2 regions of the Streptomyces sp. NPDC036984 genome follow, and region 2 is predicted to be linked to the other one. Evidence: predicted binding sites of a transcription regulator. Region 2 holds the regulator's gene; the other holds the start of a gene.
What was found. Region 2 encodes HspR, which represses chaperone genes until heat shock. Its sites were predicted from a motif close to TTGAGNNNNNNNNNCTCAA; they were not measured.
Positions count from the first base shown of each region.

Region 1: a site for HspR is predicted at 2,205-2,223, ahead of lon (endopeptidase La). Genes of this name have one in related genera too.

Region 1 covers NZ_JBVJRL010000001.1:36,472-39,882, forward strand. Annotated here, with positions in the region: gene lon (endopeptidase La) at 1-2,182, opposite strand, end outside; gene ACZ7DL_RS00190 (rhomboid-like protein) at 2,379-3,191, opposite strand; gene ACZ7DL_RS00195 (spermidine synthase family protein) at 3,387-3,411, shown strand, end outside.
Region 2 covers NZ_JBVJRL010000010.1:191,863-195,273, reverse strand. Annotated here, with positions in the region: gene ACZ7DL_RS20435 (PA14 domain-containing protein) at 1-1,493, shown strand, start outside; gene ACZ7DL_RS20430 (heat shock protein transcriptional repressor HspR) at 1,591-2,040, opposite strand; gene dnaJ (molecular chaperone DnaJ) at 2,046-3,218, opposite strand; gene grpE (nucleotide exchange factor GrpE) at 3,261-3,411, opposite strand, start outside.

The DNA of each region.
Region 1 (3,411 bases), on a different contig from region 2:
AGACCTCGCCGGTCATGGCGACGTCCGTGCGGACCAGGCGGCCGGAGAGCAGCGAGGCGAGGGCCGTGGTCATCGTGATGCCCGCGCTCGGGCCGTCCTTCGGCACCGCGCCCGCCGGGAAGTGGATGTGCACGCCCCGGTCCTTCAGGTCCGCCACCGGCAGCTCCAGTTCGGCGCCGTGGCTGCGCAGGAAGCTCAGCGCGATCTGCGCCGACTCCTTCATCACGTCGCCCAGCTGGCCGGTGAGGGTCAGCCCCGCCGCGCCCGTCTCCGGGTCGGCCAGGGACGCCTCCACGTAGAGCACGTCACCGCCGGCGCCGGTGACCGCGAGACCGGTCGCCACCCCCGGCACGGCCGTACGGCGCTCGGCCGGGTCCTGGGCGGACTCGGGCACGTGATGCGGCCGCCCGATCAAATCGCGCAGATCGGCGTCGGTCACCGTGAACGGCAGCTCGCGCTCGCCCAGTTCGTGCTGGGCGGCGATCTTGCGCAGCAGCCGGGCGATGGACCGCTCCAGCGTCCGTACGCCCGCCTCCCGGGTGTACTCGCCGGCGAGCTTGCGCAGCGCGCCCTCGTCGAGGGTGACCTCGTCCTGGTCCAGGCCGGCCCGCTCCAGCTGGCGCGGGAGCAGGTGGTCACGGGCGATGACGACCTTCTCGTCCTCGGTGTAGCCGTCCAGGCGGACGATGTCCATGCGGTCGGCGAGCGCCTCCGGGATGGCCTCCAGGACGTTGGCGGTGGCGAGGAAGACCACGTCGGACAGGTCCAGCTCGACCTCCAGGTAGTGGTCCCGGAAGGTGTGGTTCTGTGCCGGATCGAGCACTTCCAGGAGGGCGGCGGCCGGGTCGCCCCGGAAGTCGGACCCCACCTTGTCGATCTCGTCCAGGAGGACCACCGGGTTCATCGACCCGGCCTCCTTGACTGCGCGCACGATCCGCCCGGGCAGCGCCCCGACGTACGTACGGCGGTGACCGCGGATCTCGGCCTCGTCGCGGACGCCGCCGAGGGCGACGCGGACGAACTTCCGCCCCATCGCGTGCGCGACTGACTCGCCGAGGCTGGTCTTTCCGACGCCGGGCGGGCCGACGAGCGCGAGCACGGCACCGCCGCGCCGCCCGCCGATGACACCCAGGCCGCGGTCGCTGCGCCGCTTGCGCACGGCCAGGTACTCGGTGATGCGCTCCTTCACGTCCTCGAGGCCCGCGTGCTCGGCGTCGAGGACCGCCTTGGCGCCCTGGATGTCGTACGCGTCCTCCGTCCGCTCGTTCCACGGCATCTCCAGGACGGTGTCCAGCCAGGTGCGGATCCAGGAGCCCTCGGGCGACTGGTCGGAGGCCCGCTCCAGCTTGTCGACCTCCTTCAGAGCGGCCTCGCGGACCTTCTCCGGCAGGTCGGCGGCCTCCACCCGGGCGCGGTAGTCGTCGGACTCCTCACCGTCCTTCTCGCCGTTCAGCTCGCGCAACTCCTTGCGGACGGCCTCCAGCTGACGGCGCAGCAGGAACTCGCGCTGCTGCTTGTCGACGCCCTCCTGGACGTCCTTGGCGATGGTCTCGGCCACCTCCTGCTCGGCGAGGTGGTCGCGCAGTTGCTGGGTGGCGAGCTTGAGGCGGGCCACCGGGTCGGCGGTCTCGAGCAGTTCGACCTTCTGTTCGGTGGTCAGGAACGGCGAGTAGCCGGAGTTGTCGGCCAGCGCCGCGACGTCGTCGATGGCCTGGACACGGTCCACGACCTGCCAGGCTCCGCGCTTCTTCAGCCAGTCGGTGGCGAGCGCCTTGTACTCCTTGACCAGTTCCGCGACCTGGCCGGGCAGCGGCTCGGGCACGCTCTCCTCGACGCGGGCGCCCTCGACCCAGAGCGCGGCGCCCGGGCCGGTGGTACCGGCGCCGATCCGCACCCGGCTGCGGCCGCGGATCAGAGCCCCCGGGTCACCGTCGGCCAGCCGGCCGACCTGCTCGACCGTGCCCAGCACGCCGGTCTTGGCGTACGTGCCGTCGACGCGCGGTACCAGCAGGACCTTGGGCTTCCCGGGTTCGGACCGGGCGGCGGCCTGCGCGGCCTCCACCGCGGCGCGCACCTCGGCGTCGCTCAGGTCCAGCGGAACCACCATGCCGGGCAGCACGACCTCGTCGTCGAGCGGCAGCACGGGCAGGACGAGCGTGAACGCCGTGGACTCAGCAGCCATGATCTCCCCTTAGGCAGTCAACTTGAGCTATGCCGACTCAATGTTCTGCCGCCGCGTATTGTTCCCGGGTTTTTGTTCGCTGTGAGCGATCATGTGCGACTCAGGGGTGCCGTCGAAGGAGCGCGCGCGGGTGCGGGTTGCGCAGCTCGTGCGCCCCACGTGGCCGAGCCGCATGCCGGTACGGCCACGCGCCCCTTCAGGCCGGCTGGTGCCGACGGCGCACAAAGGGCCAGGCGGAGACGCCTATCGCCAAGGCGATCAGGTGGCCCCAGTTGGTCAGAGGGTCCGCGTACGCCATCAGGTCGTCGAGGAGCAGGCCGGCCGTCAGGGTCAGGACAGGCCAGCGCAGCCAGGGACCGAGCAGACCCGCCAGCGCACCGATGCTGGCGGCCACGCCGAAGCTGATGCCGTAGTCGAGGCGGTGCAGGGAGGTGCCGGGCAGGTGCCCGGCGAGGACGGCGAGGCCCACCGGGACCTCGGTGGCGAGGGTGGCCAGGACATGGCCGGCCAGGAAGACACCGGCGGCCCGCACCCCGCCTATCCGCCGCTCCAGCGCGGTGAGCACCAGCACGAACGCGACCGCGTACGGCGAGACGATCCCGCCCGCGATCCACAGCGCGCTGGCCAGCAGCACCAGCGCGGGCGTGCGCATCAGGTGGGCCACGTCCGTACTGGAGTCCTGGTGGAGCGCGTGCACCAGCCCGGGGTCGGCCAGCGCCGCGATCAGGGAGGTGACGGCCAGGACGGCCGCGTAGGCGAAGGTGAAGGGGGTGCCGGCCGGGGTGGGCAGCAGGCGCCACAGCCGCGGCAGCGGCAGGTGCCGTGGTGCGGCCGCGGGCGCAGGGGCGGGAGCGGGGGCTTCGGCCGGGGCGGGGGTGCCGCCGCGCTGGCGCGGCATGCCGTCCAGCAGTCCGGCGAGCACCGGGGGCGGGACGACGGCGGCGTCGGGAAGGGGCGTGCCCGTCATGGGCGGGGACGCGTGCGCAGGGCCCGTCGTGATCCGTTCCACGGTGAGGCGCTCCTTCCGTCCCGCCCCACCCTTCGTGCTCGGCGCGCCCCTGTCTATGACCGACGCCACGCGAGAGCCGATTCACAGCAACCTCTCATCCACCGGCTGCGTCCGGCCCCGGGTTCCGGCCACTCGTCCGTGGGTGTCATGGACAATTCCCGTGAAGGCGAGGCTCTGTTCGAGCAGGATGGGGTCATGACTGCCGTGTACGACACTCCCG
Region 2 (3,411 bases):
CCTCGGGCCTGCCGAAGGACAACTTCGGCGTGCGCTGGACCGTCACCCGCGACTTCGGCTCCGGCGGCCCCTTCAGCCTCGCCGCGACCGCCGAGGACGGCATCCGGGTCTACCTCGACGGCACCCGCAAGGTCGACCTGTGGAAGAACGTCTCCCGTTCGCAGGCAAAAACGGTCAACGTCACCATTCCATCCGGCCGACACACCCTGCGCGTCGACTACGTCAACTGGACCGGCGGCGCGTCCGTCTCCTTCGGCTACGCCCCGCGCGCCGAGGCCGACGTCGACAAGGTCAGTCCCCTGGTGCCGGCCGGGGTTTCGGCGTCGTACGACAAGGCGACCGGCAAAGCGAAGCTGAGCTGGGCGAAGAACAAGGAGATGGACCTCGCCGGCTACCGCGTCTACCGGCGCCTGAAGGGCACGGCGTTCGGCAGCAAGCCGCTCGCGACCACCACCGGCACGTCGTACATCGACAGCTCCCTGCCGCAGACCGGCGAGACGTACTCCTACGAGGTCCGCGCCTACGACCGGTCCGGCAACGAGTCCGCGGGTACGGCCGACCAGGCCGTGACCACCGTCGACCGGGTCGCGCCCGCCGTGCCCGTCATCACGCGCGCGACCGGCGAGGTGACCCCGGAGGGTGGTACGGGCGGGCTGAAGGTCGCCTGGGGCGAGGTCCCGGGCGCGGTGTCGTACCGGGTCCTGCGGGCACCGGCCGAGAACGGCACCTATATCGAGCTGGCCACCACGGCCCAGCCCTCCTACCTGGACACCTCGGCCGCCGAGAGCGTCGTCTACTACTACCGGGTGTCGGCCACCGACGCGGCCGGCAACGAGTCCGCCCCGTCCGTGCCGCAGCGAGGCAGGATCTGGGACAACGACCCGCCGGCGCTCGTCACCGGTCTGAAGGTCACCCCGACCGAGTACGGTTTCCGACTGGACTGGGACAAGAACCCGGCCACGGACCTGAAGTACTACACGGTCCACCGGGGCGAGCTGGTCGGCGACGAGGACGACCGGGTCTGCTACGGCCTCGCGACGGACTACGTCTCGCCCACCGCCACCTCCCACGCCTACACCACGCTCCCGGACGGCGGCGAAGCCTGCTTCTTCGTCGACGCCGTGGACGACGAGGGCAACTCGGCGGTCGAGTGGAACGGCCCGGCCGAGGCCGTGGTCGCCACCGAGCTGGACATGACGCCGAGCGTGACCACGCCCGAGGGCTCGCCGGTGCACGTGACGGCGACCACCGGGCAGGACGGCGCGGCACCGGTCACGCTGGGCTGGTCCCCGGTACCCGACGCCACCGGCTACCGGGTCTACCGCTGGAACCCCGGCACCGAGGCGTACGAGAAGCTGGCGGAGACGACCGGGACCTCCTACGAGGACACCGGCGCCGCCCAGGGCACCACCCACTTCTACTGGGTGACCTCGCTCGCCGCGGACGGCACCGAGTCCGCGCCCGGCGGCGACGGGGCGGTCCTGGCGCCCTGAGCACCGCCCTGACCCCGTAGGCGCCCTGGCGCCGCCCTGGGCATGCGGAAGGGGCCGGCAGGATCGCTCCTGCCGGCCCCTTCCCGTTCCACTCGGTTCAGTCCTGCTGCTGCCGCTTCGGCCGCCACACCACCAGCGCGCTGGTCTGCTGGACCTCCTGGTACGGAACCAGGTCGCGCCGGTAGGAGGCGTGCACCGCGGCCTCGCGCTGCTGCATCGCGGCCGCAGCGCCGTCCAGGGCCGCCTCCAGCTCCGCGACCCGGGACTGGAGCGCGGCGACCTGGTTCTCCAGTTCGATGATCCGCTTGATGCCGGCCAGGTTGATGCCCTCGTCCTGCGACAACTGCTGCACCTGGCGGAGCAGTTCGATGTCACGGGCCGAGTAGCGGCGGCCCCGGCCCGCGGTGCGGTCCGGGGAGACAAGGCCCAGGCGGTCGTACTGGCGCAGCGTCTGCGGGTGGAGTCCGGAGAGCTGGGCCGCCACCGAAATGACGTAGACCGGGGTCTCCTCGGTCAGTTCATACGGGTTACGTCGACGGCCGTCCATCTCTCTCAGACTCCCTTCGCGGCCTCGAACAGCTCCGCCCGCGGATCCTCGCCCGCAGTCGCCTCGCGATACGCCTCCAGCGCGTCACGAGCCTTCCCCGACAGGTCCGTGGGGACACGCACCTCCACGGTGATCAGCAGATCGCCGCGGGTGCCGTCCTTGCGGACCGCGCCCTTGCCTCGCGCCCGCATCGTACGACCGTTCGGCGTGCCGGGCGGCAGCTTCAGGGTGACGGCCGGGCCGCCGAGGGTCGGCACCCGCACCTCGCCGCCGAGAGCCGCCTCGGCGAACGTCACCGGCACGGTGACGGTGAGGTTGTCGTCCTTGCGCCCGAACACCGGGTGCTCGCCGACATGGACGACCACGTACAGATCGCCCGCCGGGCCGCCCCGCTCGCCGGGCGCGCCCTTGCCGCGCAGCCGGATCCGCTGGCCGTCGGTGACCCCGGCCGGGATGCGGACCTGCATCGTCCGGGACGACTTGGCCCGGCCGCTGCCCTTGCAGTCCAGGCAGGGGTGCTCGGCGATCAGGCCGCGGCCCTTGCAGTCGGGGCAGGGGTCGGTGAGCGAGAAGCCGCCGCCGGAACCCCGCGCGACCTGCCCGGTGCCGACGCAGGTCGGGCACACGCGCGGTGTGCCGTTCTTGTCGCCGGTGCCGGAACATGCCTTGCAGGGTGCCTGGGAGGACATCCTGAGCGGCACCGTGGCGCCCTCGATGGCCTCCGTGAAGCTCAGCGTGACCTCGGACTCGATGTCCTGGCCGCGCCGGGGCTGGGTCCGCGTGCCCGCGGCGCCGCCCCGGTTGAACAGGCCCCCGAAGACGTCACCGAGTCCGCCGCCGAAGCCTCCGCCCTGGGCACCGCCCGCGCCTCCGAAGAGGTCGCCCAGGTCGAAGTTGAAGGAGCCGCCGGCCCCGCCCGGCCCGGGGCGGAAGCCGCCGTTGCCGAACAGGGCGCGAGCCTCGTCGTACTCCTTGCGCTTCTTGGGGTCGCCGAGGATGTCGTTCGCCTCGGAGATCTCCTTGAAGCGCTCCTCCGCCTTGGCGTTGCCCTTGTTGGCGTCCGGGTGGAACTCGCGGGCGAGCTTCCGGTACGCCTTCTTGATCTCGGCCTCGGTGGCGTCCTTGGGGACGCCGAGGACCTTGTAGTAGTCCTTCTCGATGAAGTCCTTGGTGCTCATCCTCGACGTACCCCCTTTCCGCGGTTCCCCTGGGTTTTCCCGTCAGCCCTCGTCCGGGCCACCGTTGTCCTTGTCGTCGGCCGCCGCGGTGCTCTCCTCGGCGTCCTCGCCCTTGCCGGACTGCGCGCCGGGCTGCGGCTCGGCGACGGCCACTCGCGCGGGGCGGATGGTGCGCTCGCCGATGCGATACCCG